3 regions of the Kitasatospora sp. CMC57 genome follow, and region 1 is predicted to be linked to each of the others. Evidence: riboswitches for the same ligand, from Rfam matches in the RefSeq annotation. Region 1 holds a riboswitch; each other region holds the start of a gene.

What was found. A riboswitch is a leader RNA that binds a small molecule or an ion and turns the genes downstream of it on or off. The one in region 1 is predicted to bind thiamine pyrophosphate.
Region 2: linked by a shared signal. The riboswitch ahead of thiC (phosphomethylpyrimidine synthase ThiC) and the one ahead of thiO (glycine oxidase ThiO) in region 1 are both predicted to bind thiamine pyrophosphate.
Region 3: linked by a shared signal. The riboswitch ahead of ACKUU6_RS16830 (purine-cytosine permease family protein) and the one ahead of thiO (glycine oxidase ThiO) in region 1 are both predicted to bind thiamine pyrophosphate.

The regions. Positions count from the first base shown of each region.
Region 1 is NZ_AP035881.2:5,444,823-5,450,260, forward strand. Features, by position in the region: gene ACKUU6_RS24390 (endonuclease/exonuclease/phosphatase family protein) at 1-292, opposite strand, end outside; gene ACKUU6_RS24395 (thiazole synthase) at 339-1,136, opposite strand; gene thiS (sulfur carrier protein ThiS) at 1,142-1,360, opposite strand; gene thiO (glycine oxidase ThiO) at 1,357-2,511, opposite strand; TPP riboswitch at 2,504-2,617, opposite strand; gene ACKUU6_RS24410 (NAD(P)/FAD-dependent oxidoreductase) at 2,695-3,891, shown strand; gene ACKUU6_RS24415 (Rv2175c family DNA-binding protein) at 3,913-4,272, shown strand; gene thiE (thiamine phosphate synthase) at 4,272-4,916, shown strand; gene ACKUU6_RS24425 (polyprenyl synthetase family protein) at 5,122-5,438, opposite strand, start outside.
Region 2 is NZ_AP035881.2:3,649,064-3,654,501, reverse strand. Features, by position in the region: gene ACKUU6_RS16155 (hypothetical protein) at 1-238, shown strand, start outside; gene ACKUU6_RS16150 (DUF885 domain-containing protein) at 250-1,926, opposite strand; gene thiC (phosphomethylpyrimidine synthase ThiC) at 2,018-3,832, opposite strand; TPP riboswitch at 3,828-3,962, opposite strand; gene ACKUU6_RS16140 (DUF5326 family protein) at 4,099-4,299, opposite strand; gene tenA (thiaminase II) at 4,469-5,131, opposite strand; gene ACKUU6_RS16130 (cupin domain-containing protein) at 5,186-5,438, opposite strand, start outside.
Region 3 is NZ_AP035881.2:3,790,780-3,796,217, reverse strand. Features, by position in the region: gene ACKUU6_RS16835 (S1C family serine protease) at 1-1,316, opposite strand, end outside; TPP riboswitch at 1,531-1,677, shown strand; gene ACKUU6_RS16830 (purine-cytosine permease family protein) at 1,670-3,007, shown strand; gene ACKUU6_RS16825 (glycerophosphodiester phosphodiesterase) at 3,095-3,904, shown strand; gene ACKUU6_RS16820 (ATP-binding protein) at 4,125-4,652, shown strand; gene ACKUU6_RS16815 (DUF5926 family protein) at 4,779-5,438, shown strand, end outside.

The DNA.
Region 1 (5,438 bases):
TCACCGTGCCGGTGCTCCTGGCCAGCCAGGCCGCCTGCCCCTCGGGCCGCCAGTACCGGGGCGACTCCTGGACACAGACCAGATCCGGCCGGCAGGCCCGGACCACCCGCACCAGCGCCTCGCGGTCGTCGCGCAGCGAACGGACGTTGTAACTGAGCAGCCGGACCACCTGCGCCCCGTCGGGCTCGGTACCGGACTCGGGAAGTCGGGCCCCTCCGACGATCGGCTGGGGTGGGAGCGGCGTCCGGGTACCTGCCCCGCCCGCTTCACGTCGGTCGCCGGTGCTCGGCATGGGTTACCTCCTCAGGACCACGAGCTAGATGCTAGGTGACCCACCGTCAGAAGGCGGGCCGTTCGCGGGTGTCCAGGTCGGCGAGTCCGGCCATGGCGGAGGAGGCTTCGGCGTGGAAGCGGCGGGGGATGCGGCCGGCTCGGTACGCCAGTCGGCCCGCCTCGGTGGCGCGGCGCATCGCGTCGGCCATCAGGACCGGATCCTGGGCCCGGGTCACGGCGGAGGCGAGCATCACCGCCGAGCAGCCCAGCTCCATCGCCAGTGCCACGTCGGAGGCGGTGCCCGCGCCCGCGTCCAGGATCACCGGGACGCCCGCGCTCGCCACGATCAGCTGGAAGTTGTGCGGGTTGCGGATGCCGAGCCCGGAGCCGATCGGCGAGCCGAGCGGCATGATCGCCGCGCAGCCCACGTCCTCCAGCTTGCGGGCCAGCACCGGGTCGTCGTTGGTGTACGGGAGCACCGTGAAGCCGTCGTCGACCAGCGTTTCGGCGGCGTCCAGCAGCTCGATCGGGTCGGGCAGCAGGGTCCGTTCGTCGGCGATCACCTCCAGCTTCACCCAGTCGGTGCCGAGCGCCTCGCGGGCCAGCCGGGCGGTCAGCACGGCCTCGCCGGCGGTGTAGCAGCCGGCCGTGTTCGGCAGCACCCGGATGTTGTTGCGGGTCAGCACGTCCAGTACCGAGCCCTGGGTGCCGGGGTCGACCCGGCGCATCGCGACGGTGGTCAGCTCGGTGCCGGAGACCCGGAGCGCCTGCTCCAGGACCTCCAGGCTCGGGGCACCGCCGGTGCCCATGATCAGCCGGGAGTCGAAGGTGACCCCGGCGATGGTGAGGGTGTCGTCGGCCATGGCGGTCAGCCTCCCTGGACTGCGGTGAGGATCTCGACCCGGTCGCCCGCGTCGAGTGCGGTGGTTCCCCAGGCGGAGCGCGGCACGACGGCCTCGTTCAGCGCGGCCGCCACGCCGGTCGGGGCGGTGCTGAGGGTGGCGACCAGCTCGGCCAGCGTGGTGCGCGGCGGTACCTGGCGGGGAGTGCCGTTGACGGTCAGCGACAGCTCGTTCATGGCGTTCATGCGGCGGCCTTCGGGGTGAAGCGGCTGGGGGAGAAGGGGGCGGCCAGCGCCGGTACGGTGCCGGTGGCCAGGTGCTCGGCGATCAGGTCGGCGGTCACCGGGGTGAGCAGCACGCCGTTGCGGTAGTGGCCGGTGGCCGCCACCAGGCCGGGCAGGGCGGTCGGGCCGAGCAGCGGGGCGTTGTCCGGCGATCCCGGCCGCAGGCCCGCGCCGGTCTCCACCAGCGGCAGTTCGGTCAGGCCGGGGACCAGCTCGTGCGCGTCCCTGAGCAGTTCGTAGACGCCGCCCGCCGTGACGGTGGTGTCGTAGCCCTGCTCCTCGCTGGTCGCGCCGATCACCAGCTCCCCGTCGGCCCTGGGCACCAGGTAGATGTGCTGCCCGCGCACCACGGCCCGGACGTTGCGGGACAGGAACGGCCGGTACGGCTCCGGCACCCGCAGCCGCAGCACCTGCCCCTTCACCGGGCGGACCGGCGGCAGCACCCCGGCGGGCAGGCCGGGCAGCAGGTGGCTGTGCGGGCCCGCCGCCAGTACCAGCTGAGCGGCCGTCAGCCGTTCGCCGCTGCTCAGCAGGACGCCGGTGGCCCGGTCGCCGGTCAGCAGCAGTTCGGCGACCGATGACCGGTGCAGGGTGACGCCGGAGCGTTCACAGGCCAGCACCAGGGCGGCGGCCAGCCGTCGGCCGTCCACCTGGTGGTCGCCCGTCACGTGCAGGCCGCCCCGGACGCCCGGGGCCAGCATCGGTTCGAGCCTGCGGCACTCGCGGCCGGTCAGCCAGTGCGACTCCAGGCCCAGCCGCTGCTGGAACCCGTGCAGCTCGCGCAGCTCGGCCCGGTCGTCGGAGTCCAGGGCGACGGCCAGAGTGCCGGTCTCGCGGTAGCCGGTGTCCAGCTCGGTCAGGTCGGCGAGCTCGGCGACGAAGTCGCGGTAGCGGTCGTTGGAGGCCATGCCCAGCCGGAGCAGCGGCTCCTCGCCGTACTGCAGCTCGGTGACCGGGGCCAGCATGCCGGCCGCGACCTGGGCCGCGCCCCGCCCGGGCGCCGGATCGACCACGGTGACCCGGAGGCCGCGCTGGGCGGTCCGCCAGGCGACCGCGAGGCCGATGATTCCGCCGCCGATGACCAGGACATCGCTCTCGGTGCGTGTCAAAATATTTCGCTCTCCCTTCGCCGGTATGACCCGGATCAGGTTCGGACGGTCGCAGGCCGCCTCAGCCCGCCTCTCAGCCCGGTGCACCGGGCTCCCGTGTAACGGAACCCACCATATCCCCGGCCCCCGGGCAGCCCGAAGGCACTGTTCGAGGGCCGGACGACCCGGGTGGGTCGGGTGGGTAGGGTGGCCGGTGTGGCGGAGCTGACGGGGGAACAGATGATCGTGGTCGGCAGCGGCATGGCGGGTGCGCAGGCCGCGCTGGCCCTGCGGCAGGGGGGCTGGGCCGGTCCGGTCACCCTGGTCGGGGCAGAACGCGAGCTGCCGTACGACCGGCCGCCGCTCTCCAAGGACGTGCTGCTCGGGCAGCGCGACAGCACCACGCTGGACGTCGACTGGACCGGTGTCGAGCTGCTGTCGGGACGGCGGGCCATCGGCCTGGAACCGGGCCTGCTGCACACCGACCAGGGTGCGCTGCCGTACGACGCCCTGGTGATCGCCACCGGCGCCAAGCCGGTCACCCTGCCCGGCGCCCGGACGCTGCGCACCCTCGACGACGCGCTGGCGCTGCGCGCGAGCCTGCGGCCCGGTCGGCACCTGGTGCTGGTCGGGGCCGGCTGGATCGGTGCCGAGACCGCCACGGTGGCTCGGCAGCTCGGCTGCCGGGTGACGGTGGTGGAGGCCGGCGCGACGCCGCTGGCCGGGGCGCTGCCCGCCGAGCTCGGTGGCCTGATGACGCGGTGGTACGCCGACGCCGGGGTCGAGCTGCGCTGCGGGGTCGGGGTGGCGGCGGTCGAGCCGGGTGCGGTGCTGCTCGCGGACGGCACCGAGCTGGCCGCCGACGAGGTGGTGGTCGGCATCGGCGCCCGCCCGGCGACCGGCTGGCTGGCGGGTTCGCCGGTGGAGCTGGACCGGGCCGGGGCGGTCCTGACGGACGATCAGCTGCGCACCTCGCTACCCGGCGTCTGGGCGGCCGGGGACTGCGTCTCGTACCCGTCGGCCCGGCTGGGCGCCCGGCTGAACGTCCAACACTGGGACCACGCGCTGCAGTCCGGCCGGGCGGTAGCCGCCTCGGTGCTCGGGGCGGGCACGCCGTACGACCCGGTGCCGTACTTCTGGTCGGAGCAGTTCGGACGGATGGTCCAGTACGCCGGACGGCATGCCGAGACCGACCTGATGCTCTGGCGCGGCTCGGCCGAGGACCCGGCCTGGACGGTGCTCTGGCTCCGCGACGGGCGGCTGACCGGGCTGCTCTCGGTGGACCGGCCGCGCGACGTCAACCAGGCGAAGAAGCTGATCGAGCGCGGCCTCGGCCTGGACCCGGTGGCGGCCGCCGACCCGTCGGTGCAGCTGAAGGCGGCGGTCGGCCCGGACGCGCTGTGAGATTCTGGTGCCGTGAGCGAGATGACGACGTCGAAGATCGAATCCCTGGTCCCCGCATGGATGTACCTGCCCGACATCAGTGAGCAGTGGGGTGTCCCCGTCACCGAGGTCCGCGACCTGGTGAAGTCCGGAAAGCTGATCGCGGTCCGCCGCGGTCCGAACAAGTCCCTCCAGGTGCCCGCGGCCTTCATCGACGGCCCCGGCCTGGTGAAGCACCTCTCCGGCACGCTGACGCTGCTGCGGGACGCCAAGTTCACCGACGAGGAGATCCTGGAGTGGCTGTTCACCGAGCAGCCCTCGCTGCCCGGCAGCCCGATCGAGGCCCTGGTCGAGAACCGCGGCACCGAGGTCAAGCGCCGGGCCCAGGCGGAGCTGATCTGATGACGGACGCCCGCACGCGGCTGGCCGACGCCCGGCTGTACCTGTGCACCGACGCCCGCCGCGTGCAGGGCGACCTGCCGGAGTTCCTCGACGCCGTGCTGGCCAACGGGGTGGACATCGTCCAGCTCCGGGACAAGGGCCTGGAGGCGAAGCAGGAGCTGGAGTACCTGGAGGTCTTCGCCGACGCCGCCCGCAGGCACGGCAGGCTCTTCTCGGTCAACGACCGGGCCGACGTCGCGCACGCGGCCCGCCCCGACGTCCTGCACCTCGGCCAGGACGACCTGCCGGTGCCCGCCGCCCGGGCGATCCTCGGCGACGACGTGATCTTCGGCCGGTCCTGCCACGCCGAGGCGGAGGTGGACGGGGCGATCGCCGAACCGGGCATCGACTACTTCTGCACCGGCCCGGTCTGGCCCACCCCCACCAAGCCCGGCCGCCACGCCCCCGGCCTTGGCCTGGTCTCGTACGCGGCGAAGGCCGTCACGGATCGCCCCTGGTTCGCGATCGGCGGCATCGACCTGGGCAACCTGGACGAGGTGCTCGCCGCGGGTGCCACCCGCGTGGTCGTGGTCCGCGCCATCACGGCGGCGGAGGACCCGGGTGCGGCGGCGGCGGAGCTGGCGCGCAGGGTACGCGGCGCCTGAGCTTTCTCTACAGCCCAAGGTTGCACTGTCCAGGGGCCCGGGGAACTGCGGAGCCGACCTCAGGAGCGTTCCACGTACGTACCTGGTCGGGCACTTTGCATTTTGGCCCGAGTGCCACGTCGCCTCGCCCCGGCGGCGGAGCCGCACATCAGCAGAGCTCCGGGCCTCTGGACAGTGCAACTGGGCGCCCTGCAAAAGGCTTGCCTCAGTACTTCCGGACCGTTGCGGCCTCGGCGAGGGCCAGCAGGGTGGCCCGGGTGGGGCCCGCCGCCAGGGGGGCTGCGTCGAGGGCGGCGAGGGACTGGGTCATCAGTTCGTCGATCCGGCGTTCGACGGTTTCGGCGGCGCCGCTGCGTTCCACCAGCCGCCGCAGCTCCGGCACCTCCTCCGCCGTCAGGTCCGGTGCGCCGAGCCGCTCGTCCAGCTGGGTGGCGTCCGCCTTGGAGAGGCCCCGCATGGCGTGGGCGATCAGCAGGGTGCGCTTGCCCTCGCGGAGGTCGTCGCCGGCCGGCTTTCCGGTGA
Region 2 (5,438 bases), 1.8 Mb from region 1:
CACGGCCACCGCGAAGGCCGCCGTCACCACCAAGGCCGCCGAGCCGCGCCGCACCACGGCCGCCCCCACCACCGCCGCTCCCCCGGCCGGTGGTTGCGAGATCGTCTCGAACGCGGGCAACTGCTACCAGGCGGGCCAGTTCTGCCGGAACGCCGACCTCGGCCGGACCACCCACGACGCCGCCGGCCGGCTGCTCTACTGCCGCATGGTCAGCGGGAAACCGCACTGGCAGACCTGACCCGTCAGGGTCTACAGCCCCGCGAGGTTGTCGACCAGGTCGTCCAGCCCGAAGGAGCCCTGGGAGAGCGCCTTCATGTGCCACTCCTTGAGGTCGAAGGCTGCGCCCCGGCGCAGCTTGGCGGCCTCGCGGCCCTGGAGCCAGGCGCGTTCGCCGAGCTTGTAGCCGATGGCCTGTCCGGGCCAGCCGAGGTAGCGGTCGATCTCGCTGTCCCGGCGGGCGACCGGGCTGCCGTTGTAGGTGGCCAGGAACTCCGCGGCGAGCTCCGGGGTCCAGCGCTCGCCCGGGTGGAAGCCCGAGTCGGCGGGGATGGCGAGTTCGAGGTGCAGGCCGATGTCGAGGATCACCCGCATGGTGCGCAGCAGTTGCCCGTCCAGGTAGCCGAGCCGGTGCTCGGGAACGGCGTAGTGGCCCAGATCGTCCATCAGGCGTTCGGCGTACATCGCCCAGCCCTCGATGTTCGCACTGACGATGCCGTCGGTGACCTGATAGCGGCTGAGCCGGTCCGCGACCGCGACCCACTGGGCGAGCTGGAGGTGGTGGCCCGGGACGCCCTCGTGGTACCAGATGCTGACGAGCTGCCAGGTCGAGAAGGTCTCGCGGCCGAGGGTGGGCAGGTACGTGCGGCCGGGGCGGCTGAAGTCCAGGCTCGGGCCCTGGTAGTAGGGCCCACCGCTGCTGCCGACGGGAGCGAGCTGGGACTCGACCGCGCGGATCGGTCCCGAGAAGTCGAACTGACGGCCGTCGAGCGCGCTGATCGCGTCGTCCATGAGCTGCTGCAGCCAGTCACGGGCGGCCTCCGCGCCCTTCACCGCGTGGCCGTGGTCCTCGGCGTGCTGCATGGCCGCCAGGAGAGGGGCGCCCGGGAGGACCTGCTCGGCCTCGGCCCGCAGTTCGCCGAGGGTCCGGTGGAACTCGCTCCAGGCCCAGGCGTACGCCTCGTCCAGATCGAGGTCGGCGCCGGTGTTGAAGCGGGCCGCGCGCAGGTAACGCTCGCGGCCGACGGCGTCCCTGGTGTCCGCCGTGGCAGGGGCGTAGCTGTCGCGCAGCCAGTCGCGGAACCCGGCCACCGCGGCGGTGGCCTGCCGGGCGGCTTCGCCCAGTTCGGGGCGCAGCCGGTCGGTGCCGCCCGCCACGAACTCGGTGAACCAGCCCGCGCTTCCGGTGCCCTCCCCGGTCCAGCCGGTGAGCTGATCGATCACCCTGGCGGCCTGGCGGGGAGCAGCGAGCAGACCGCGCGAGACGCCTTCGCCGAGCGTCGCCCGGTAACCGTCCAGCGCGGCGGGCAGATTGCGCAGCCGCCCGGCCACCGCCGCCCAGTCCTCGTCGGTGGCGGTCGGCATCAGCGTGAAGATGTCCCGCACCTGGTGGACGTGCCCGCCTATGGTGCGCAGCCGGCGGAAGTCCTCCCCGCTGTCGTGCATCGCGAGCTCCGCGGTGAGGCGTTCCCGCAGCAGCCGACCGCAGTCCCGCTCCGCGGGGTCGTCCGTCGCCGGAGCGGCCCCGAGCACGGCCAGGGTCCGGCGGGCGAGCTCGGCATGCGCCTCGAACCCCTCCGGCGAGAGATCCGGCTGCCGGTCGTCCCCCGGGTGCAGGCCGAGCCAGGCCGAGGTCATCGGGTCGTGCGCGGCCAGCTGGTCGAGGTGGTGGTCGGCGATGCCGCGCGGAGTGGTCAAGTCGTCTGTCATGAACCAATCTTGACGCACCGTCCACAACGCCCGGAGCGCTGCCCGGGGGATCCCCTCCGCCCCCCGGAGCAGCGCGGTCAGTGGCGCCGGCTCAGTCGGCCAGCGGGAGGTAGACCCGGTTGCCCTGGGCTGCGAACTCCTCGGACTTGGCCTGCATGCCGGCCAGGGCGTCGGCGTCGAACTCGGTCCGGACGGCGCTGGAGCCGTCGCCGTGTTCGTCACGGATCTTCTGGCTGATCTTCATCGAGCAGAACTTCGGACCGCACATCGAGCAGAAGTGCGCGGTCTTGGCGGGTTCGGCGGGGAGGGTCTCGTCGTGGAAGGCGCGGGCCGTCTCCGGGTCGAGGGCCAGGTTGAACTGGTCCTCCCAGCGGAACTCGAAGCGGGCGTCGGAGAGGGCGTCGTCCCAGTCCGAGGCACCGGGGTGGCCCTTGGCAAGGTCGGCGGCGTGGGCGGCGATCTTGTAGGTGATCACGCCGGTCTTGACGTCGTCCCGGTTGGGGAGGCCCAGGTGTTCCTTGGGGGTGACGTAGCAGAGCATCGCGGTGCCCCACCAGGCGATCATCGCGGCGCCGATGCCCGAGGTGATGTGGTCGTAGCCGGGCGCGACGTCGGTGGTGAGCGGGCCGAGGGTGTAGAACGGCGCCTCGTCGCAGATCTCCTTCTGGAGATCCATGTTCTCCTTGATCTTGTTCATCGCGACGTGGCCGGGGCCCTCGATCATCACCTGGACGTCCCGGGCCCGGGCGATCCGGCCGAGCTCGCCGAGGGTCTGCAGCTCGGCGAACTGCGCCTCGTCGTTGGCGTCCGCGGTCGAACCCGGCCGCAGGCCGTCACCCAGCGAGAAGGTGACGTCGTACGCGGCGAGGATGTCGCAGAGCTCCTCGAAGTTCGTGTAGAGGAAGTTCTCCCGGTGGTGCGCCAGGCACCAGGCCGCCATGATCGAGCCGCCGCGCGAGACGATGCCGGTCTTCCGGCGGGCGGTCATCGGGACGTACCGCAGCAGCACGCCGGCGTGCACGGTCATGTAGTCCACGCCCTGCTCGCACTGCTCGATGATGGTGTCGCGGTAGACCTCCCAGCTCAGCTCCTCGGCCTTGCCGTCCACCTTCTCCAGCGCCTGGTAGAGCGGCACGGTGCCGATCGGCACGGGGGAGTTGCGCAGGATCCACTCGCGGGTGGTGTGGATGTTGCGGCCGGTGGAGAGGTCCATCACGGTGTCGGCGCCCCAGCGGGTCGCCCAGGTCATCTTCTCCACCTCCTCCTCGATCGAGGAGGTGACTGCGGAGTTGCCGATGTTGGCGTTGATCTTCACCAGGAAGTTGGTGCCGATGATGGCCGGCTCGACCTCGGGGTGGTTCACGTTCAGCGGGATCACGGCCCGGCCGATCGCCACCTCGTTGCGGACGAACTCGGCGTCCAGGCCCTCCCGGAGCGCGATGAACTCCATCTCCGGCGTGACGATCCCGCGCTTCGCGTAGGCGAGTTGGGTCACCGCGACGCCGTCCCGGCCGCGCAGCGGGCGGCGCGGCCGGCCGGGGAAGACCGCGTCCAGGTTGCGCAGGTTCCCGCCGCGCGGCGAGGTGTGCTTGATCCCGTCGTCCTCGGGCCGGGTCTCCCGCCCGTCGTACTCCTCGACGTCCCCGCGCTGGCGGATCCACGGGTCACGCAGCGCGGGCAGTCCGCGCCGGACGTCGGGCTGGTAGGCCGGGTCGGTGTACGGGCCCGAAGTGTCGTACAGCGGAACGGACTTGCCGTTGGTCAGCAGCACCTCGCGGTACGGCACCCGCAGGTCGGGCCGGGAGCCCTCGCGGTACGCCTTGCGCCAGGCGGGGGTCGGGTAGCCGGTGGTCGCGCTCGTGACGCTGCTCGGGGCAGACTTCTGCTGTGCGTCGAACGTGGTCATGAGACCTCTATCTCCCTACGCCGGCATTACCCGGTCAGGTTCCTGCGGTCGACGCAGCGGTTGGTACGTGTGGTGGCGTACCGTTCAGCGCCCTCTCAGCCCGGTGCTCCGAGCTCCCGTGTCCACAGGCGGAATTGCCTGCAACAAACGTCCAACACCGTAGCGGTCCGCTCCGGACTGGTCCAGAGCACCCCCGCCGATGACCGGAATGCGGACGGGCCCGGCGCCCCGCGAGGGGTGCCGGGCCCGTCGGTTCGGACGCCGGGTCAGCTCTTGGCCGCCTTCTTCACCAGGATCACCACACCGGCCGCGACGGCGACCAGGACCAGGGCCTTGACCAGGAAGGCGATCAGTGAGGTGACCGCGCCGATCACGAACCAGATCAGGTTCCAGGCGAGGATCAGCACCACGATCGGGACGACGATGTTGCGCACCCACGAGGGCAGCGACTTCCAGAGCTCAGCCATGTCCGTTCCTTCTCTCCCCTCGGGCCGGTGACGGCTGTTCCGTCGCGTCCCGCTTGCTTTCGATGTCTCGACCGTACAGGCCGCCGACCTGGCTTCCGAGGGGTAACGGCCCGGAGAGAACCCGGAGATCACCCCGAGACCAGGGGGAGGGTCACCCTCAGGGGCCGGCTCAGACCGGCCAGGCCTCGCGGCGCCAGGCGGCGTCCCAGAACATCCACTCGTAGCGCGAGGTAGTGGTGAAGTGCTCGATCACCCGGCGGCGTTCGGTGGCGGAGAGCTCGGCGCCGAGCCGGTCGGTGAGCGCGAGCACCCGGCGGACCACGGCCTGGAAGGTCTCGTCGCCGTAGGTGGCGATCCACTGGGCGTACAGCGGGTCGGGCGAGGAGTGGGTGAGCAGCTGCTCGCCGACCCGGGCGTAGATCCAGTAGCAGGGCAGCACCGCGCCGACCGCCTCGGCGAAGGAGCCCCCGTAGACGGTGGCCAGCAGGTAGCTGGTGTAGGCCCGGGTGGTGGGCAACACCGGTTCGGCGGCGGCCCGTTCGGCGGTCTCGCCGAAGGCGCCGAGGAACTCGGCGTGCATCCCCTGCTCGGCGGCCAGCGCGCCGACCGCGTCGTCGGCGAAGGCCCGGACGTCCTGCTCGTCGGGCGCCTTGGCGGCGCAGACGGCGAGCGCCCGGGCGTAGTCGCGCAGGTAGTGCGAGTCCTGGATCACGAAGTGCCGGAAGGCGTCCCGCGGCAGCGTGCCGTCGGTCAGCCCGCCGATGAACGGGTGCGCCAGGATCTCGGCGTAGATCGGCTCGATGGCCGACCAGAGCTCGTCGGTGAAGGTCACGGGTGCTGTTCTCCTCGGTCGGTCGGGCCAGCGAACCCTAACCCCGACGTCGGCTCAGTCCTCCGGCGGGGAGAACACCACGAGGACGCGGAGCTCCTCGGTGACGTGGTGGAACCGGTGCGGGACACCGGCCGGTACGTAGACCACGCTGCCCCGGCCGACCGTGGTGGTCTCGGCGCCGACGGTCAGTTCGGCCCGGCCGCTGATCACCTGGTAGAGCTCGTCCTGCGGGTGGCTGGACTGGGTGTCGGTGTCACCGGGCGAGAGTGCGTAGAGCCCGGCGGACATGTTCCGCTCCTTCAGGAAG
Region 3 (5,438 bases), 1.7 Mb from region 1:
CGCTGGGCCTGGTTGATCGGGATCGCGAAGCCCAGGCCGATCGAACCGGCCCGGCCGGAGCCGCCGCTGTTGGACTGGATCGCCGAGTTGATGCCGATCACGGCACCCGCGGCGTCCAGCAGCGGACCGCCGGAGTTGCCGGGGTTGATGGACGCGTCGGTCTGCAGGGCGTTCATGTACGAGGACTGGGCGCCGTTCTCGTCGCCGGAGGCCACCGGGCGGTCCTTGGCGCTGATGATGCCGGTGGTGACCGTGCCCTCCAGGCCGTACGGGGCGCCGATCGCGATGGTGGCGTCGCCGACCGCGACCTTGTCGGAGTCCCCGAGCGGGAGCGGGACGAGCTTGTCCTTGGGCGGGTTGTCGAGCTTGATCACGGCCACGTCGTAGCCCTGCGCCCGGCCGACCACGGAGGCCGGGTAGGACGAACCGTCGGAGAACTTGACGGTCAGCTTGCCGCCACTGGCCGCCGGGGCGACCACGTGGTTGTTGGTGAGAATGTGGCCCTCGGTGTCGAAGACGAACCCGGTGCCGGTGCCGGACTCCTGCGAACCCTGCGCCTTGATGGTGACCACGCTGGGCAGCGCCTTGCTGGCGATCCCCGCGACCGACTCGGGCGAGCGGTTGACCGCCTGCCTGTTCTCGCTGGCCTGGACGGTGGTGCTGGTGCCGCGGCCCGAGGAGGAGCTCGTCCCGCCGTCCCGGTCGGTCACCGAGACGCCGATCGCGCCACCGGCCAGACCGGCCACCAGGGCGACGGCGGCGACCAGCGCCACCAGCCCGCCGCGCTTGCGGCCGGGACCCGGGGCCGCGCCGGGGTGACCCGGGCCCCCCGGACCGTCGGTGCCGCCGGGCGGGGTGGCCCAGCTGCCCAGCGGCGTACCCGCGCCGAAGGGGTGGTGCGGCGGCTCGGCGGCGGACGGCGCGGGCTGGCTGCCGTGCACCGGCGGCAGCTCGGCGGTGTGCGGGGCGGCCTGGTCACCGTGCAGCGGCGGCAGCTCGGCGGCCGGAGCCGCGTACGGGTTGCCGGCCGGGGCGGGCGGGGCGGGCGGCGGCGCGTCCAGGTAGCTGGGGGTGGCCGGGGCGGGAGCGGGCGGCAGCACCGGCGGCGGCGCGTCGAGGTAGGACGGCGTGGCCGGCGGCGTCACCTTGCCGAACGACAGCGTCGGCTCGGCGACCGGCGGGACGGGCGGGGTGGCCGGGGTGGCCGGAGCAGCGGGGACATCGGCCGACACGGTGTCAGCCGGACCCACCCCCTGGCCTGCGGAGGTGCGCTCCTCCTCCGGCTGGTTGGTGCCACCTTGGTGCTCGGTGCTCACGGACGACCTCCATAGCTGACAGGACCTTGGCCCACAGTTTCCCGTATGCATGATTCGGTTGTCGTATAGGGCCCGGTGAAGAACTCTTAAGAATCTTTACCCGTTCCCGACACGGCCCCCGCTCGTGCCGCCGACGTCCGCCGATCGTCCCGCGATCCGGACGGTCACCCACTCGCCTTGGTGTTCGGCGGCCCGGCCGTTACCCTGGCGCTCCAAACTGACACGCGGGAGCTTGGACCGTCCAGGCTGAGAGTGCGCGGAACGACCGTACGCCATGCGGATGCTGGCCGACGGCGAGGGAGCGCAGACCGCTCGAACCTGTCCGGGTAATGCCGGCGTAGGGAGCTTCGGCCATGACGGCTGTTTCGCCTGCCCCTGTCCAGGAACCGACCGCGCGCGCCGAGGCGCCGCTCGTCCTGGACACCGCACCTCCTCGCACCCTCGACTTCCGGGCGCTCTTCTCGCTCTGGGCCAACCTCGGGGTCAGCCTGATCGGCTTCACCAGCGCGGCCACCGTGATCGGTGCCAAGGGCTCCGAGCTCTCGCTGGCCGCCGCGATCACCGCCACCGTCGTCGGTACCGTGATCGGCACCGCGATGCTCGGCGTGGCCGCGCTGATCGGCGCCCGGACCGGCGCGCCCGCGATGACCGTGCTGCGCGGCCTCTTCGGCACCAAGCTGTCGTACATCCCTTCGGTGCTGAACATCGCCCAGTGCATCGGCTGGGGCGTGTACGAGCTGCTGGTGATCGCCATGGGCGCCCAGGAGGTGACCGGCTCGCAGGGCTGGCACTGGCTGTTCGTGCTGCTGGCCGGTGTGCTGACCACGGTGCTGACCATCTGGCCGCTCGGTTCGATCGCGGTGCTCCGCAAGTACGTGACGATCGCCGTCGGTGTCGCGATGGTCTACTTCACCGTCCAGCTGGTCCGGCAGGGCGTGCCGAACCCGGGCGCGGGCAACTGGACCGGCTTCCTCTCCGCGACCGACGCGATCATCGCGATCTCGATCTCCTTCGTCCCGCTGGCCGCCGACTACACCCGGCACGCCCGGACGGCCGGTTCGGCGTTCTGGGCCACCTTCTCCGGCTACACGCTGGCCCAGGTCTGGTGCTACCTGCTGGGCGTGGTGGCGCTGCTGCAGTCGGACGGCGACGCGACCCGGATCTTCTCCTCCTTCACCGGGGTGGCCGCGGGCTGGGCCTTCCTGCTGGTGCTGGTGATCCGGGAGACCGACCAGTCCTTCGCCAACGTGTACTCCACCGCGATGTCGGTGCAGAACCTGCTGCCGAAGGTCGACCGCCGTCTGCTGACCGGCGGGATCGGCGCGCTGGTGACCGTACTGGCCCTGCTCATCGACCAGTTCACCGACTCGTACTACGCCTTCCTGGGCCTGATCGGCTCGGTCTTCGTGCCGATGTTCGCGGTGCTGGCGGCCGACTACTTCCTCGGCTCGGGCCGCCGGGGCTGGAACCTGAACGAGGACGCCCCGGCCCGCTGGCTGATGCTGCTGCCCTGGGCGCTCGGTTTCGCGACCTACCAGTTCATCGCCCCGACCGCGATCGACCACTGGAGCGGGTTCTGGCTGGACCTCCAGTCCAGGGTCGGGTTCGTGGCGCAGCCCTGGACCTCCGCCTCGCTGCTCAGCTTCCTGGTCGCGGCGCTGGCCACGCTGGCGGTGCAGCGCCGGAAGTAGGGCGCACCGGCCGCCGTCCCGGAACTTCACCCGGAGTTTCCCGTGGCGGCGGCCACCGGCCGTCCGGTGCCTCGTAGGGTTGCCGGTGTGGACACCCGGAACCAGCCGTTGACCAGCCAGGACGCCCCGGAGCGCGGGGCCGTCAAGGTGATCGCGCACCGCGGCTCCTCGGCCGCCCGCGCCGAACACACCCTGGCGGCGTACGCGCTCGCCGTGGCGGAGGGCGCCGACGGCCTGGAGGCCGACGTCCGGCTGACCGCCGACGGGCAGCTGGTCTGCGTGCACGACCGGACGGTCCGTCGGACCTCGGACGGCCGGGGGGCGGTCTCAGCCCTGACCCTGGCTCAGCTGAACGAGTTCGACTTCGGCTCCTGGAAGGACCCGGAGGCGCCCGAACCCAGCCCGGTGCTGACGCTGGCCCAGCTGCTCGAACTGGTCGCGGACGCCGGGCGGCGGGTGGAGCTGGCGATCGAGACCAAGCACCCGACCCGGTACGCGGGGCGCACCGAGGCCGAGCTGCTCCGACTGCTCTCGCGGTACGGACTGCTTCCGGACAGTCCGGAGGGGTCCGCGGTGCGCGTGATGAGCTTCTCGGAGCTCTCGCTGCACCGGATCCGCCGTGCCGCGCCGACCGTCCCGACGGTCTACCTGTTCGACCGCAGGCTGCCGCTGTTCGGCCGGACCAGGGCGCTGCCCGGCGGCGCCAGGATCGTCGGACCCGGCATTGACCTGGTCCGGACCAACCCCGGGCTGGTGCGAGCGCTCCGGCGGGCCGGGCACCCCGTGCACGTCTGGACCGTGGACGAGGCCGCCGATGTCGAACTCTGCCTGGAACTCGGCGTGGAGGCGATTATCACCAATCGGCCGCGCGCCGTGCTGGCACAACTCGGCCGATAAACGCCCCGCGTGCGGGCGTGAACTGGTGCGAACTCCGGCGCGAAGTACCGTGAGTGGCCAATTCCAGCCGTTCGGACAACGGTCCGTGAGCAGGTAATCACCATTTGCGTACCGTGAGTTGCGCTGCGCGTTAGTGTCACGCCGCGATCGCCCGGCGCCCGTTTCCGACCCATTCCCAAGGGGCATCCATCCCTCGGCGAATGCAGAAGGAGGTCCGGGGGTGGCGTTGATGATGGCACACGAGGTGCCGACTTCATCGACCATGGCGGTGCCGCACGGGCCCGTCGGGGTCGGAGCGGCACGACGCCGACTGCGCCGCGATCTGGGTGCCCAGGAGGTCGCCGAGGCGGTGATCGACGACGCGGTCCTGATCCTGTCCGAGCTGCTCAGCAACTCCTGCCGGTACGCCCGCCCGTTGGGCAGGCTGGCCGACCTGAAGGACGACGCACCGGCGCCGGTGCCGGCCCCCGTGCTGGTCGGCGTACGGTCCGACGAGGACGGCGAACCGGGCGGGGTGGCAGTGCGCTGGGAGTTGTCCCGGCACGGGCAGCTGACCCTGGAGGTGACCGACGGCGGCGCGATGACCAGGCCGGTGCCGGCCCGGCCCTCGGTCAGCTCGCGCGGCGGCCGGGGTCTGACCATCGTCAGCCGGCTGGCGGACGACTGGGGGGTCAGGGACGCACCCGGGCAGGTGACGGTCTGGGCCGAGCTCCCGCTGCGGCCCGAACACGGCGTCCGGAGCGCCTGACGGCCGCCCCTCCTGACGTCCGGACGACACCCGGAAGAGGGTCGGCCGGCCGGACCGGAGCGGTCCGCGGCGAAAGCTCAGTAGGCTTCCCGGGCAAGCACGTCGCCGTACCGGGAGAGCCGCACCATGGCCAAGAAGGCCGCGAAGAAGTCGCCGCAGAACCGTCCGTCCACCGCCGTGACCTCGGGCGAGATCCCCGTGGTCGGGGCCCGCGAGGACTGCCCGTGCGGTTCCGGCCGCCGGTACAAGGCGTGTCACGGGCGCGAGGCCGCGCACGCGGTCCAGGAGCTGGTCCACCGCCCGTTCGAGGGCCTGCCCGGCGAGGCCGACTGGGTCGCGCTGCGCGAGCTGGTCCCCGCCGCCACCGTCCCGCTCACCCTGGCCGGGGGTGTCGCCGAGGGCGCCACCGGGCCCGTCCCCTCGGTGACCCTGGCCACCGTGCTGCCGCTGGCCTGGCCCGCGCTGCGCCGCCCGGACGGCTCGATCCTGCTCGGCCTGCAGACCCAGTCCGCCTCCGGCGACCTGAGCCGTGACCTGGCGGACGCCCTGGAACTGGCCCTGACCACCGAGCCCGGCAGCCCCGTGCCCGCCCGCCGGACCGTCCCCGGCGGCCGCCGCCTGCAGGAACTGCTGGACCTGGAGACCGAGTTCGTCCCGGCCGTGCACAGCGGGTTCGAGTTCTGGCTGGAGGACGCGGAGACCGCCACCGGCGACGTGGCCGCCTCGCTGGAGCGGGCCAACGCCTCCGCCATCCCGACCGAGAAGCTCAGCAGCGTGCCGTCCTCG